DNA from 2 places in the Weizmannia sp. FSL K6-0777 genome. Region 2 is predicted to be linked to the other one. Evidence: predicted binding sites of a transcription regulator. Region 2 holds the regulator's gene; the other holds the start of a gene.

The links. Region 2 encodes LexA, which represses DNA repair genes until DNA is damaged. Its sites were predicted from a motif close to CGAACATATGTTCG; they were not measured.
Region 1: a site for LexA is predicted at 6,548-6,561, ahead of recA (recombinase RecA). Genes of this name have one in related genera too.

Annotation. Positions count from the first base shown of each region.
Region 1 is NZ_CP151971.1:1,455,192-1,463,334, reverse strand. Features, by position in the region: gene NST70_RS06775 (U32 family peptidase) at 1-707, opposite strand, end outside; gene NST70_RS06770 (peptidase U32 family protein) at 718-1,629, opposite strand; gene spoVS (stage V sporulation protein SpoVS) at 1,819-2,079, opposite strand; gene NST70_RS06760 (TIGR00282 family metallophosphoesterase) at 2,454-3,254, opposite strand; gene rny (ribonuclease Y) at 3,341-4,903, opposite strand; gene recA (recombinase RecA) at 5,386-6,453, opposite strand; gene NST70_RS06745 (competence/damage-inducible protein A) at 6,721-7,953, opposite strand; gene pgsA (CDP-diacylglycerol--glycerol-3-phosphate 3-phosphatidyltransferase) at 8,117-8,143, opposite strand, start outside.
Region 2 is NZ_CP151971.1:1,764,177-1,772,319, reverse strand. Features, by position in the region: gene NST70_RS08280 (dynamin family protein) at 1-511, shown strand, start outside; gene NST70_RS08275 (MerR family transcriptional regulator) at 604-993, shown strand; gene glnA (type I glutamate--ammonia ligase) at 1,063-2,400, shown strand; gene NST70_RS08265 (HIRAN domain-containing protein) at 3,002-3,982, opposite strand; gene NST70_RS08260 (hypothetical protein) at 4,216-4,926, opposite strand; gene NST70_RS08255 (helix-turn-helix transcriptional regulator) at 4,923-5,147, opposite strand; gene lexA (transcriptional repressor LexA) at 6,416-7,036, opposite strand; gene NST70_RS08245 (LysM peptidoglycan-binding domain-containing protein) at 7,244-7,582, shown strand; gene NST70_RS08240 (recombinase family protein) at 7,579-8,143, shown strand, end outside.

The DNA of each region.
Region 1 (8,143 bases), 310 kb from region 2:
GGCACGTGATGGATCATCGTAAGGTCCACCGCACTCATGGAAAACGGCTCGCCGCCAGCTGTTAAGATGTCGGCTCCTTCATTTTCAAACAAGTCATATTTCCAACGGCATGACTGGGCGCATCCGCCGCGGTTTGCATCGCGGTTCGCCATATGATTGGACAGTACGCAACGCCCGGAATACGAAATGCACATCGCCCCCTGTACAAACGCCTCTATTTCCATACCGGTATTTTTCCGGATTTCGCGGATTTCTTCAAGGCTGACTTCGCGGGCCAGGACCACCCTTTCGACCCCTTCCTGCTCCCAGAACTGAAGCGCTTTGTAATTTGTTGCAGAAGCCTGGGTCGACAAATGGACGGCAAGGCCGGGCGCCTCTTCCATACAAATGGTGATAAAACCCGGGTCGGAGATGATGACAGCGTCAATCCCGATCTCCTTTAATGTGCGGAAAAAATCCCCTGCCCCTTCATCATCGCCTTCATGGCCGACCATATTTGCAGCTACATACACTTTTGCGCCGCGGGCATGCGCAAAGCGGACCCCTTCCTTCATTTCGTCATACGTAAAATTGCCGGCTCTTGAACGCAAGCCGTAAGCCTGTCCGCCAATATATACGGCATCCGCGCCATAGCGGACGGCGATTTCCAGTTTTTCAAGATTTCCGGCCGGCGCAAGCACTTCCGGTTTTTTGATGATGTTTCGCATATTCTCCCTCCTACTGTACTTCATCCGGCTGCCGCAGGAAAAACCCCGTGCCAAGCTTCCGCGTTTCCGGCTGCAATTGCAAAAGCTCAGCTGAAAAACGCGCCGCATCAAAAGTGCCGGACAGCACCGCTTCTTTTGCCCGGACATAAAGGGCGGCAATATCCGTAAAGGTTTCCCCTTCGGCCAAAATGCCGTCGAGTTTCCACGTATCCAGCCCCGCCCTGTGCAGATCCGGCAAATACCGAATGAGCGCAATGTCTTCTGCGGAAAAAATATGGGTGCCATTTTCATCCTCAAAAAGCGGATACTGATTTTCCCTGTCTTTTTTCTCGCTGATGCTGAGCCTGTCACGGACAGTTGTGCCGGCATTAAGATGCGCAAATTGGGTGTAATTCGAAAGCAAGCGGCGCTTCGAGTGGTGGATGCATGTCGGGCCGTATACTTGTACCTCGACGGGTTGCTTGATTTGCGCCTGTATCTCTTTTAATTCAATAAAAGTACATTCGCGCGCCGCCACGGCCCCTATTGCCCCGCGTTTGAGCCAGAACTTTATCTGGTTTGCCGATGTGACAAGCGTCTGTGCATCGTAAATATAAGGCAGATTCAGTTTCATTTCTTTTAAGAGCTGTATCACGCCCGGATCCCCGGCAGTAATCGCATCCACTCCCGCTTTTTCAAGTGATAACAAATATTCCGGAAGCGCCTCTATATGGCCGTTATGCATCAATCCGTTAACGGCTGTATACACTTTTCTATTCTGCCGGTGTGCAAACTTTGTAATGTCGCCTATGTCTTCAAGCGTGATATGGCCGGGCATGCGCAAGCCGAAACGGTTCCCCCCGATATAGAGGGTATCCACTCCGGCCGCAATCAGCGCTTCAGCCTGCCCGGACGATTCAGCAGTAGCAATGATATGGATCAACTTCCACCCCTCCTTCAGCCACTTTTCAGGCTGCAGTAAAAAAGGCGCAAAGATAAAGCGCGCCACGATTTTACTTTATCACGTGGACGGGTTCTTTTTGCTGATAAAGTATGACAGTTTCCGCAAACCTTTTTTCCATACAAAAAAAAGCTGTCTGCTTCTGCAAACAGCGTTTCTTTTCAATCTATATCAGCGGGGTTCAATGATGAGTTTAATAGCGGTTCTTTCTTCTCCTTCAATCTGAATATCCGTGAAAGCCGGGATGCAAATTAAATCCACACCGCTCGGGGCCACAAACCCTCTTGCGATGGCAACGGCTTTTACAGCCTGATTAATGGCGCCCGCCCCGATCGCCTGGATTTCCGCCCCCCCTCTTTCACGAAGAACACCGGCAAGTGCACCAGCTACAGAATTAGGATTAGATTTTGCTGAAACTTTTAATATTTCCATTCCTTCTCCTCCTTGTCTCCTTCCGTTAACCGAATGTCCGTTCAGAGTGACGATTCATGTTCGAACGTGAAGTATCTCTTGCCCGTTTCCAGCCCGGCCTTTTCCCGGCTTCGCTGGAAACGGGGCGGCTGTCCGAAACAATCCGGCAGCCGCCCCGCATATAGGCTACTGATTTTCCTGCTTGTCGTGCGGGCTTTCGTGAACGTCTCTTGCTCAAAAAAACTCCGGGGAGCTGCCCCCCGCACAGCGGGAAAAATCATTTCACTGCTACTATATTCCTTTGTTCTGCGAGTTATGCCATCCTTCATAAGCACCGGTACATAAAAAGAGGCGCTGTCCTGCCCGGCACCCATCCGGAAAAAGAAAAAACCCGTTTATTCAGAGATAAACGGGTGGTCTTCATTAATTAAAATGTTCTGGATCGTTGCGGCTTTGCCTGTTTTTTTATCAAGGCTGATGATGCATCCGCTTAATATTTTCCTTCCCGATTTCGGCACTTCAAAACGGACAGGAAGCGAAGTCAGGAATTTTTTCATTACCGCTTCTTTGTCCATGCCGAGAATGGCATCGTACGGCCCGGTCATGCCGGCATCGGTCAGATAGGCTGTACCGTTTGGCAAAATTCTTGCATCCGCGGTTTGCACATGCGTATGCGTCCCGATCACGGCAGACACTTTGCCGTCGAGAAACCAGCCCATCGCCTGCTTTTCGCTTGTCGTTTCGGCATGAAAATCAACAAAGATAAAATGAGTTCTTTTTCTTGCCAGTGCCACCATCTCTTCTGCTTTCCGGAACGGGTCATCGAGCGCGTTCATAAACGTTCTGCCCTGCAGGTTGATGACTGCAAACTCCGTTCCTTCCGCTTTGATCAACGCCATCCCTTTTCCCGGGGTCCCGTCCGGAAAATTGGCCGGGCGCACCATCCATTTTGCATCCTCAATAAAGTCGAAAATCTCTTTGTTGTCCCATGCATGGTTTCCGAGCGTGATGATATCCGCACCTGCATCCAGCAGGCCGCGGTAAATATTTTTGGTAATCCCACGCCCGCCGGCTGCATTTTCCCCGTTTACGATGGTCAAATGCGGCCTGTATTTCGCCTTTAACTTCGGCAAATATTCATTCACCATCTCACGCCCTAATGACCCTACAACATCCCCTATAAATAAAATCTTCATGCAATAAATCCTTTCTATGCTTTGTAAAACAATCTTTATTTTCTTTTCAAAACGTTAAAGAAAATAAGCGGTGAACACGTCACCGCTTATTTTGCATATTCAACAGCCCGCGTTTCCCGAATAACCGTTACTTTAATATGGCCCGGATAATCCAGCTCATTTTCAATTTTTTTGCGGATATCACGTGCCAGGCGATGAGCTTCCAGGTCGTCGATCTGTTCCGGTTTCACCATAATGCGTACTTCTCTCCCCGCCTGGATCGCGAACGATTTTTCAACACCGTCATACGATTCGGCGATTTCCTCCAGCTTTTCAAGCCGTCTGATGTAATGCTCAAGCGTTTCGCTGCGCGCCCCAGGCCGTGCAGCGGATAAAGCATCAGCGGCAGCGACAAGCACCGCGATAACAGAGGTCGGTTCCGTATCGCCATGGTGAGAAGCAATACTGTTAATGACCACCGGATGTTCTTTGTATTTGGTTGCGAGTTCGACGCCAATTTGCACATGGCTTCCTTCTACTTCATGGTCTACCGCTTTTCCGATATCATGAAGCAGACCGGCACGGCGGGCAAGGATTTCATCTTCCCCGAGTTCGGCAGCCAGCAATCCGGAAAGGAATGCGACTTCTATCGAGTGCTTGAGGACATTTTGCCCGTAGCTCGTGCGGAATTTTAACCGGCCAAGAATTTTGATTAAGTCCGGATGGAGGCCATGGACACCAACTTCAAAAGTGGTTTGTTCCCCCACTTCGCGTATATGTTCATCCACTTCCCGCCTTGCTTTTTCAACCATTTCTTCAATGCGGGCCGGATGGATGCGGCCGTCTTGAACCAGTTTTTCCAGTGCAATGCGTGCCGTTTCCCGGCGCACTGGATCGAATCCCGAAAGAATCACCGCTTCCGGCGTATCATCGATGATCAGGTCAATCCCGGTCAGCGTTTCAAGTGTCCGGATATTGCGGCCTTCCCTTCCGATGATGCGGCCTTTCATTTCATCATTCGGCAGGTTGACAACCGATACCGTTGTTTCAGCAACATGCTCGGCTGCACACCGCTGAATGGCCAGCGAAAGAATGCTTTTCGCCTTTTTATCGGCTTCTTCTTTTGCCCTTGTTTCCGCTTCCTTTACCTTAACGGCAATGTCATGGGAAAGCTCGTTTTCCAGTTTTTCAATAATGATGGCTTTCGCCTGTTCGCGATTGAGGCCCGAGATTCTTTCCAGCTCAGACTCCTGCTCGTTAACCATCTCCTCCAATTTGCTTTCCATCTCTTCAATATGTTGTTGTCTCAGGTTTAAAGAATCCTCTTTCTTTTCAAGCATCGATTCACGCTTATCGAGCGATTCATCTTTGCGATCGAGGTTCTCTTCCTTTTGCAATAAGCGGTTTTCCTGTCTTTGCAATTCATTTCTTCGTTCACGCAATTCCCGTTCCATATCCGTACGAAGTTTATGATTTTCATCCTTCGCTTCAAGCAGGGCTTCTTTTTTCAGGCGATCAGCTTCGCGTTTTGCTTCATCAACGATCTGATCTGCCGCATTTTTCGCCCCTGCAATTTTCGCTTCATAAATTGATCTCCGGATGAAATAGCCAACAACTACACCGACGATAAGGACAAGCAAAAGGGAGATGATCCATATGAGAGACTCCATCAATCTCACCTCCTCTTGCTATGAACTTCTTCTACGTTAAAAATGTCGGCTGTTACATTAATCCTTAGGTTTACAGTATACAGCGCCTGGCTTAAAAAGTAAAACGTCGATCCCGGGGCAAGCCCCTCCGGTGTATATGCATGAAAACCCAATCATGCGTTTCGTCCCGGTCCGGCTGAAGACGAGGATGGTTCCATCAGCCGCATGCGGAAAAGCCGCCGGATGAAAAAACCGGCCCCCCTTCCGGAAACTTCCGGGAGGATTTGCTTTCCGTACAGGAGAAAGTCATTTTTAGAAAAATAAAATATACATATTAATTTTAAAGGTGGGAATTTTTATTGTCAAGTGAAGCGGAAAGATTGCCATTGTAAATTTGTGTTGATTCCTCTCCGCCATGCAGATTTTGTGGCGCAAAAAAGTGCGGTAAATGGACGGCAAAAAGCGCCTGGATGCGGTCAGCATTTCAGGCGCTTATACACCGGTTACTCCAAATTTAATTCTTCCTGTCCTTCCACAGCTTCTTGTTCATCTATAGCTTTCTCGGTTTCATGGGAACCGGCATCTTCTGTCAGGTCGTAATGTTCCCGGATTTTTGCGGCAATCTCGTTTTTCAGATCCGCATTTTCCTTTAAAAATTGCTTCGCATTTTCACGCCCCTGGCCGAGCCGCTCGCCGTTATAAGCATACCAGGCCCCGCTTTTTTGGATGATGTCAAGGTCGCTTCCCATATCGACGATCTCGCCTTCTTTTGAGATCCCCTCGCCGTACATAATATCCACTTCTGCCGTTTTAAACGGAGGCGCTACTTTGTTTTTGACAACCTTGATTTTCGTTTTGTTGCCGACAATGTCGCTCCCTTGTTTGATCTGTTCGGCACGGCGCACTTCAAGGCGCACGGATGAGTAGAATTTGAGCGCACGGCCGCCCGGTGTGACTTCAGGATTACCGAACATTACGCCGACTTTTTCCCGGATTTGGTTAATGAAAATCGCAATCGTGTTCGATTTGTTGATTGCACCCGATAATTTCCGCAGCGCCTGGGACATCAGCCGTGCCTGGAGGCCGACGTGGGAATCGCCCATTTCCCCTTCAATTTCCGCTCTCGGCACAAGCGCAGCAACGGAGTCAACGACTACAATGTCCACTGCGCCGCTGCGGACGAGCGCTTCCGCAATTTCCAGCGCCTGTTCGCCCGTATCCGGCTGGGACAGGAGCAGCTCATCAATATTGACACCGAGCTTTTGGGCATAAACCGGGTCAAGTGCATGTTCCGCATCAATAAACGCCGCTTGTCCACCCTGTGCCTGGACTTCCGCAATCGCATGCAGGGCAACCGTTGTTTTACCAGAACTTTCAGGGCCGTATATTTCAATGACACGGCCGCGCGGGTAACCACCGACACCAAGGGCAATATCAAGCGCAAGCGAACCGGTCGGGATCGTGGAGACAACCCGGTCGGTCTGCTCGCCCAACCGCATAATGGAACCCTTACCAAATTGCTTTTCTATTTGTTTCAGAGCCTTGTCTAAGGCTTCTTGACGATCATTCACAAAATTTCCTCCTTTTATTCATTCCAAACTCTCGAAAGCAATGAATCTATATCTATACTATACCCGTTTTTTCTTTGTTTGCCAAGCAAAATCTCGAACGCTCATTCGTCTCTTTTTTGCAAAAATCCGGCAAAAAAATGGGGTTTTCCCCCTGTAAAAATGAAAATTCCCCCGGCAAAAAGAGCCGAAAATTGAATTTTTGGCAAACAAATTTTTTTATAAAAAGGCCGCTTCCGTCACTTGCCATGAGCAGAAGCGGCTTTCGACCTAAAGCAGTTTCAGCAAATGCCAGCAGCCGTATTTCACCGATCGCGTGCGGACGTTGTTGCGGGATCCGGGAAGTTCCAACAGATAAGTGGCAGTTTCTTTCCCTTTTATCGCAATGCCGATCCACACGGTTCCCGGCGGATGGCCTTCAAGGGAGTCCGGGCCAGCCACGCCTGTAAAACTGATGCCAATGTCGGCATCCATAATGCTACGGATATTTTCCGCCAGTTCTTTTGCACACTGGCTGCTGACGGCGCCGTACTTGTCAAGCGTTTCTTTTTTCACTTTGGCAAGCTTCATCTTCGCTTCGTTTGAATAGACGACAACGCCGCCTTTCAACATTGTGCTGACACCCTGGATGGACGCCATTTCCGCTGCAAATTTGCCGGCAGTCAGACTTTCCGCGCAGGCAAGCGTCAGCTGTTTTTTCGAAAGCTTTTCGAGCAGGGCCTCCATTAATGTCATATCATTATAACCGTAAAAATACGATCCGGCAATTTGCATAATCTCTTTTTCCACTTGATCGATCATTTCGTTCGCCGTTTCCGCCGACTGGTGTTTCGCCGTAATCCTAAGTGTCACTTCCCCTTCTTTCGCAAGCGGAGCAACAGTCGGATTGGTTTGGCTGTCCAGTATATGGCGGATTTCTGTTTCCAGCTGGGATTCGCCGATCCCGAAGAAGCGGAGAACGCGCGATTCGATTTTTTCGATCGTTTCCAGTTCTTCCTGGATTGCGGGGCTGGCGTAATGGATAAACATCGGTTCCAGTTCATGCGGCGGGCCGGGCAGCAGCATATAATAATGGTTTCCGCTTTTGGCCAGCATGCCCGGCGCCATACCGTGGTCATTCGGAAACACTTTTGAACCTTCGATGACCAGTGCCTGCTTTTTGTTGTTTTCCGTCATTTTTCGTTTTGTACGGATAAAAAACTGTTCGATGGAGCGCATGGCATCTTCGTTTGTCACCAGTTTTTTTTCGATGTGCGATGCAATCGTTTCTTTTGTTAAATCATCCTTTGTCGGACCGAGCCCACCAGTAAAAATCAATAGATCGGCGCGGCCCTCCGCTGTCCGGATTGCCGCTTCGAGCCGCTCTGCGTTATCGCCGACAACGGTCTGGTAGTACACATCCACGCCGATCTCCGCCAATTGTGCGGCAATAAATGTGGCATTTGTATTGGTGATCTGGCCAAGCAAAAGTTCCGAACCGACTGCAATAATTTCGGCATTCACTTTCCATTCCTCCCTTTCTTTTAAAGCAAAAAAACGAACACATGACGGCGCAATCCAGGCCGCCAATCCACCCGAAGCAATGGCTGCCTTTTTCTCCCGTGCCGGATTAGCACAAGCCACTGGCGGGCAAAAAAGCAGTGAAAGGCTGCCTTTCACTGCATGGTTATTTCGAGCGGGCAAGTACGCCCCG
Region 2 (8,143 bases):
ACTCGTTGGCTATGATTTTGCGCAGGAGATGCGGGCGACAAATGTAAGGCTTGAAGCCCATTGCCGGAAATTATTCACATCGCAAAGCGCGGAATGGAACAGGGAGATGAAACGTTTGCTTCCTGATTTGTCTGTCAGCACGTTTGAAGCGGGCGCACACGCTACGCCTGATTTTCCTGCGGCCTTTTCGGAAACGGATTTGGAACCGTTTGAAAAGGCATTCCGCCATTTTAAAAATGCGCGCACTTTTTTTGAAAAAGGGGGAAAAGCCGGCATGCAGGAAGAACTGCAGGCGATGTTTGAACCGCTTGCGCAGCAGTATCTTGACGTGCAAGGAGAAAAGCTTGCCGGTTCGTTCCGCTCATGGCTGGAGGAAGAGTTTGCGAAAATGCAATCGGAAGCTTTACTCGATATTGCCGAACAGTTCGATGCCCGTCTTGAAGCCCTTGAAGAAAGTGTGAACGTGGCAGAATGGATGGAAATCCGCGAAAAACTCGTTTTGCCTTCCTGAGGATAAAAAATGATGTGAGAAAATATAACATTTTGTTGACAAAAAAACTCACATGGAATATAGTAAAAATATAAAGAAAAGGAGCGTATAACATGGGTCGAAAAGAAATCCGCCGTTCGATGCCGCTTTTGCCGATCGGAACCGTTATGAAGCTAACAGATTTATCGGCCCGGCAGATCCGCTATTATGAAGAACACGAGCTGATTACACCGGCAAGAACGGAAGGCAATCGCCGCCTTTATTCTTTAAATGATGTCGACCGGCTTCTTGATATTAAAGATTTGCTGGATCAGGGGATCAATATTGCAGGCATCAAAAAAATCTTATTGATGAACGACCGCCGCGGAACCGGGCCGGTACTCGTCAAAAATCATGTAACGGATGAAGAAATCCGCAAACGGCTTCGCCAGGAACTGCTGCAGGCCGGCCGTTTTCAAAGACCGAGCCAGCGGTTGTCCGATGCGCCCCGGTTTTTCCATTAACATTGTTGAAAAGCTAGTTTTATAGCTTAGATATATACTTTTTATTGCCTAAAGGGAGGAATACTGTTCATGCCTAAGTTTACACGTGAAGATATTTTGAAAAATGCCGAAGAACAAAATGTGAAATTCATCCGCTTGCAGTTCACGGATATTTTGGGGACGATTAAAAACGTGGAAATCCCGCTCAGCCAGCTTGAAAAAGCGCTCGACAATAAAATCATGTTCGACGGCTCTTCGATTGAAGGGTTTGTCCGGATTGAAGAATCGGATATGTATCTGTATCCGGACTATGATACATGGGTCATTTTCCCGTGGACCGCTGAGAAAGGGAAAGTCGCCCGTCTGATTTGCGATATTTATAATCCGGACGGCACCCCGTTTGAAGGTGATCCGCGGAATAATTTGAAACGGGTATTGAAAGAAATGGAAGAACTTGGCTTCACGAGTTTTAATCTTGGGCCTGAACCGGAATTCTTCCTCTTCAAGCTGAATGAAAAAAATGAACCGACACTGGAGCTGAACGACAACGGCGGCTATTTTGACCTGGCGCCGACGGACCTTGGCGAAAACTGCCGGCGCGACATCGTATTGGAACTCGAGGAAATGGGCTTTGAAATTGAAGCGTCCCACCATGAAGTTGCACCCGGCCAGCACGAAATTGATTTTAAATATGCGGATGCAGTCAGGGCATGCGACAATATCCAGACCTTTAAACTGGTGGTCAAGACGATTGCACGCAAACATGGCCTGCATGCGACGTTTATGCCGAAACCGTTGTTTGGCGTGAACGGTTCCGGGATGCACACCAATCTTTCGCTTTTTAAAGGAAAAGAAAATGCATTCTATGACCCGAACGATGCAGAACTGCAGCTGAGCGATACGGCATACCAGTTCATTGCCGGCATTATGAAGCATGCTTCGAACTTTACGGCTGTCACGAATCCGACGGTGAACTCCTATAAACGGCTTGTGCCGGGTTATGAAGCGCCTTGTTATGTTGCCTGGTCCGCTCGCAACCGCAGCCCGCTCATGCGGATTCCGGCTTCCCGCGGTTTAAGCACGCGCGTTGAGGTGCGCAGCGTTGACCCGTCTGCCAATCCGTATCTCGCGCTCGCCGTCCTGTTAAAAGCAGGGCTTGACGGCATCGCGAACAAATTGCAGGCGCCGGAACCGGTCGACCGCAACATCTATGTCATGACGAAAGAAGAAAGAGAAGAAGCCGGCATTGTCGACCTCCCGGGCACACTGCTGCAGGCGCTGGAAAACTTAAAATCGGATGATGTAATGGTAGACGCCCTTGGCGATCACATTCTCGAACATTTCCTCGAAGCAAAAGAAATTGAATGGGATATGTTCCGCACACAAGTCCACCAATGGGAACGCGACCAGTATATCGAAATGTATTAAGCAAGAAACCCCTTGAAGCGTAAGGCTTTGAGGGGTTTCTGTATTTTGGTCAAATTGCTTTTTTTGGGTGGTGAATAATTAGTTGACCAAAATTTGACCAAAAAAATTTCAGTTTTTGATCCGGCTGTAATAGTCATCAAACTTTTCGATTTTCTCACGTTCGATTTTTTCCGAGATATGGCTGTATACATCAGATGTAATACTTTGTCAGATTCAATGAACATAAGAGCCTCCTTCTTTTTCCCTTTTTATGCTCACCCCTTTGGTTGGTTTGTCAAAAATAAGTTTGGTTGTCACAGCTTTTTCAAAAGTGTTGTGCATGGTAACATGTACAATTTCAACAGCGGCAGCCTTTACTTCTTCTTTTGAGTTGAAACCCTTCTTTGATTTTTCACGTTGCTTTTTCGTTATTGGTCCAAATAAGTTATTCGATATTCCCAGACGTCTGCTTGGAATTTTTTCGTTTATAGTCGTAAAAATTGAGATTCAAATTATTCACTTCGCCTTTTCCTCCCGACAAAATATTGTATAATTTAATTATAGAACCTGTGTTCCTTATGTGCTATAATAAAAAGCAAAAAAGCCCTCGCGTTTGCGGGGGCTACTCTTCTTCTTTCAAAGTCAATGTAATTTCTACTCCCAAAGTGAGCTCGTTAATTACAACAACGTCTTTATCCTTCTCAAAATCATAGTCAACTTTCTTTGTTTTTCCGCCCACAAAACTGGCCGTTACTTTGTCAATCAAATCATTATCCAGTAATTTACAGACCTGGACATTATATTCTTTCGGTACATATCCGATATGAAATTGCTTTTCGTTCAAATTGGCCATTACCTTTATGGCATTTTGGTCAAATTCATTGTCTGGCTCTTTTTCAAATGATACATAGTCCCCAAACATCACATCTTCAAATTCCGAAGCTTCAGCCATAAATTCCAAGATGTCTTTATTTGTCCATCCACCGTACGACTCAACATCTTGCTCTTTTGCAATCTCGCGGGCAATCCGACGCAAAAGAGGTTGAATTTCCTTACCTTTATCATTTTCAAATGTCACCCCGGAAACATTAAAGGTGATGCTTTTCTTTTTAGGCGGCTGAGGTTTGGGCTCGGGTTTTTGAACTATTTCTGGCTGTTCTTGAATTACTGGATCCGGTAGCGGTTCGGGTGTCAGCCTCTTAACAACTGGCGGTTCAACTTCTGTTTTTTCTTCCTCTGCAGGCGAGGCTGGTGGCTCTTCAATCGCTGCAGCTGCCGGGATGATACTCCTCACTTCTTTTTCTTTGCTTTTCACCATTCTTTTATATTGTTTAAATTCCGATTTCATAACTCTAAACTTTTCCCCAGTTGCAACGTTTTTCACCAAGCATGTTTTGGTGCATGCTTCTTTAATTGTGAGGTAAATCAGCAGAAGCCAAAGTGACAAAGTAAATGTGGGCAGTATTAATAAAAACGCGGCAATCGTCAGTCCAATATCAACGCCGGAGTTCAACCTTCTTAACACCAGGCGTTTACCGGCTGCAGCCTCCGCCTGTTGCATCTGCTGCATCCTTTGCAGTGACGCGATTGTGTCAAAGCTCATTTTCATCATCCTCCTAGTAAATCGTCAACCTTACATCTAAGCGGCTTTGCCAATTTAAAAGCCTTTTCCACTGTAGAGTATGACCGTCAACTTATTCAGTTTGATAACTGTGTCGGCGATATATCCAATTCTTTTGCTGTGTACTTTTTCCTATATCCTGCAGTGTCAATGTGTTCCCAGATCCGGCTTTTCATCAGCTCACCAAACGCCTCACGTTTGCAGGGGGCTATAAATTATTTCACCAAAACTGCATTGTAAATTTTCCAATTATAATTTAAATCGTAATCCCCTCGAGACGTTAAATTTCCACGTACTGTAATTTTTTCTCCTTGCTTTATATTTTTGAATTGGGACGGATCTTTATATTTCGCAACAAAACAATAAAATAATTTTTTCTTGTCCCCTAATTCGCCCCAAGTTTCTCCGTTATAATCGTCATTTCCATAAACAAATACTTCACTGGTTCCTGCATGTTCGACTGTTCCAGTCCAAGTTACCTTTTTACCATATATTTGTTTATCCCATACCGCTGTTTTATTGCCACCCAATTTTTTATATTCGTTAACAAATTTCATAAAGTCGTTACTTTCCAGTGCTGCTACTGTACTTTCGCCAATATTTTCATTAGTCTTGTTAGCTTCCTTTTTTGGAGTTGGTTCTTCAGCAGTTGTGGCAGTTGCTACCTTATCCTTGATTTGCTTTGAGGCCTCCTTTTTCTCGGCATTTTCTTTTGGAGCGGTCGAAACGTTTTTTACAGTTTTCTTATCGGTGGCTTTTTCCCCCGTATTGTTGCTTGGGATAGCAAGCCCCGCGATAAAAAACACAAGAGATATTAAAAATACTGTCAATCCGTGTTTTTTCTTTTTAGTAACCCGCCCCAAAATCATTAAAACGATACTGACTATTATGCCGGCGGTTCCAATTAGCCCCAGAAATGCACTCATTTGTTTTCCTCCTTTTTCCTATATATGTCCTCAAATTTTACGTTTAAGAGCTCGCAAAGTTTTAGGAGCTGCGGAACAGATGGATATGTTTTTCCCGTGCACCAATTAGATAAGGTATTTGCGGAAATCCCAAATTTATTACAAATATCTTTGCGATCGATTCCTGACTGCTTAATCCATGCTCCCAATAAAACTATAACATTATCATCCTTCAATCTCATCACCCATTGTATGTAATTCGATACAAGTTTATTATTTACCTTTACAAATTTCTTTCAGAAAATCATAAGTTATTTTGTATGGACAAGATATATTTCCACCTTCCCGATCGTTGCTTTATCAAATGCCGCTGGAGAAGGTAGTTCGGGAATATTCCAGATCCACGCGTAGCGATGCTTTGTGGGTCGTTTTGGAACTTCTTGATTTTAGCAACAAATTACTCCGTAATTTACAAAGGAGTGTTGCAGATGAAGGGAGGAGTGGGCGGGATCGCGACAAAAGCATACTTGGCAAAAAATGGTTTGTCAAATGATGACTCGGATTAAATAAAGGAGATTTTTTCGCTGATCGGGGTAAACGTCAAAGATGGCAAACAAACGTACACTACACAGCTAGTCAAAAAACGGGATTACGAATGGGGCACGGAATACCGGTGTCGGATACCATTGGCAGAAGTTTCGAGGACTATGTTGTCAAACAAAGAGCTTGGAAGCTGGTCTGGTGAGTCGTCGGATGAAACTGTAGATCAAAGATCTGAAAAACCTTAAATTAGACCGGGCAGTGATTAAACAGCTCAAAAGTATATTTGCGAAAAAAATGACCGCCAAAAAGGAAATCGGAATGTATTATGACGGTTTGCTAAAAATCCGGGTGTATAAGCAGCCGTTGTCACTCAAAATTCTATGGTCAACGGACTGTTTAAAACCGGGAACCTGGTCCGTGCTTATTGGTCAAAATCATGCCGAAAATTGTACCACGACTTCGACATGCGGAAACACCTTATTTTAGCCAGAACAACGGGTTTTGGAAAATCTGTCATCATGAAATCCCTCATCACAAGCCTAATTTTACAAAAACCGGATGATGTGGAGTTTTCGCTCATCGATCTCACAGGCGGGCCCGCATTCGCCAGGTTTAAGAACTGAGGGAAAGTCATTAATTTTGGGAGCAATAGCGAAGAAGTGGCTACCATATTGAATTGTTTTGAATTGATTTTCTTCTATTTTATATGTTCCGCACACAAGTCCACCAATGGGAACGCGACCAGTATATTGAAATGTATTAAGAAAGAAACCCCTTGAAGCGTAAGGCTTTGAGGGGTTTTTGTTTATCGGGCATTTTTGCGGCGAACGCCCAATGCCCATTAATTTCCCCGATTTTTCCTCCGAAAATAGATTGAATGCCCAGAAATCCGTGCCACAGGTATGTTTGCTATCAAACGCGCATATACTCTATTAAAAAAGAAGCAGCCGAAACTGCTTCTTTTTGATCAGTGCACCATTTGCCTGTACAGCCCGATGACAACGCCGAGAATGGTGACGTTTTTCAATATGATCGGTTCCATTGTCTGGTTTTCAGGCTGCAATCGGAAGTAGTCTTTTTCCTTGAAAAATCTTTTTACTGTCGCTTCATTTTCATCTGTCATAGCGACCACGATATCCCCGTTGTTTGCCGTCTGCTGGGAGCGGACAATCACATAATCGCCGTTTAAAATCCCGGCATCCACCATGCTGTCCCCTTCAATTTCCAGCATGTAGACGGACTCGTCAGACGGGACAAGATGTTCTGGAAGCGGAAAATACTCTTCAATATTTTCTACAGCTGTAATCGGTATGCCTGCTGTTACTTTTCCGACAATAGGCACATTGACAACATTTTGGGCTGGTATTTCTTCATCATGGTCCAAAATTTCAATCGCTCTCGGCTTTGTAGGGTCGCGCCTGATCAGCCCCTTGCTTTCAAGCCTTGCGAGATGGCCATGAACAGTTGAGCTGGAAGCAAGCCCGACTGCCTGGCCAATTTCCCGCACGGAAGGGGGATAACCTTTTGTTTTTACTTCATGCTTGATGAAATCAAGTATCGCCTGTTGCCGTTTTGATAGTTTTGCCATTCTATTCACCTCGTCACAGTTTTGTTTGGCACCCGCGCTGCGTATGGGGACGCTTACGGGAGGAATGCCATTATTTGCTATTATTATATCACATTGCAGCAGATAAAACAAACGTAAGTTCGAAAAAAATGTTGACGAAAAACAGGCGTTCGTTTTATAATAGAACTGGTGATTGGACGAACGAATATTCGCGGGAGGAAGATGGAGATGTCACGATTATGGAAAAAGTATAACTATGTTATGATTTTAGCAGGGCTTACGCTTGTTTTCGGATTTTTCATGATTGGAAGTCTGCGGGATCCATCCCCACACTATATCAAAATCAGCGTCACAGAGGGCGAGACGCTTTGGAACATCGCCGGACAGTATGCGGAAAAGGGCAAAATGTCGAGGGAAGCATTTATCAGCTGGGTTGAGCGTCATAATGATATTGACGGCAACATGATCAAAGCCGGCGAAAAAATTGTCATTCCGGTAGAAAAAAATGAATTCAGCGATGATAAAAGGGAACTTGCGATGAAATCACAACGGGAGACGAAAAAATGAAAGTTGTTTTATATTGCAGAGTAAGCACGGAAAAAGAAAGCCAGGAAACTTCCTTGGCGAGGCAGCGGGAAGAGCTGGTGAAGCTTTCGGATTCCCACGGTTTTCAAGTGTCCGGGGTGATCTGTGACCGGGCAAGCGGCTATGACCTGGACAGGCCCGGCATCCTTGATCTTCTTGATACGATTGAAAATGAAAAGATTGACGCCGTACTGGTGCAGGATGAAACACGGATCGGAAGAGGAAACGCAAAAATTGCATTGCTTCATTTTTTATATAAAAGAGGGGTTAAAGTATATTGTTATGCGCAAAACGGAGAATTGGAGCTTTCGGAATCCGATTCAATGGTACTGAAAATTGTCAGCATGGTTGAAGAGTATCAGCGAAAGCTGCATAACTTAAAAATTAAAAGGGGAATGGAGCGTGCAGTCAAAAACGGCTACCGCCCGGAAAAAAATTTAAAAGGGAAGCGGAATCCGGACGGCAGGGAGCGAAAGGAAGTGCCTGTTGAAGAAATTATCCGCCTGCGGGATAACGGCTTGACTTTTCAGGAAATTGCTGCGA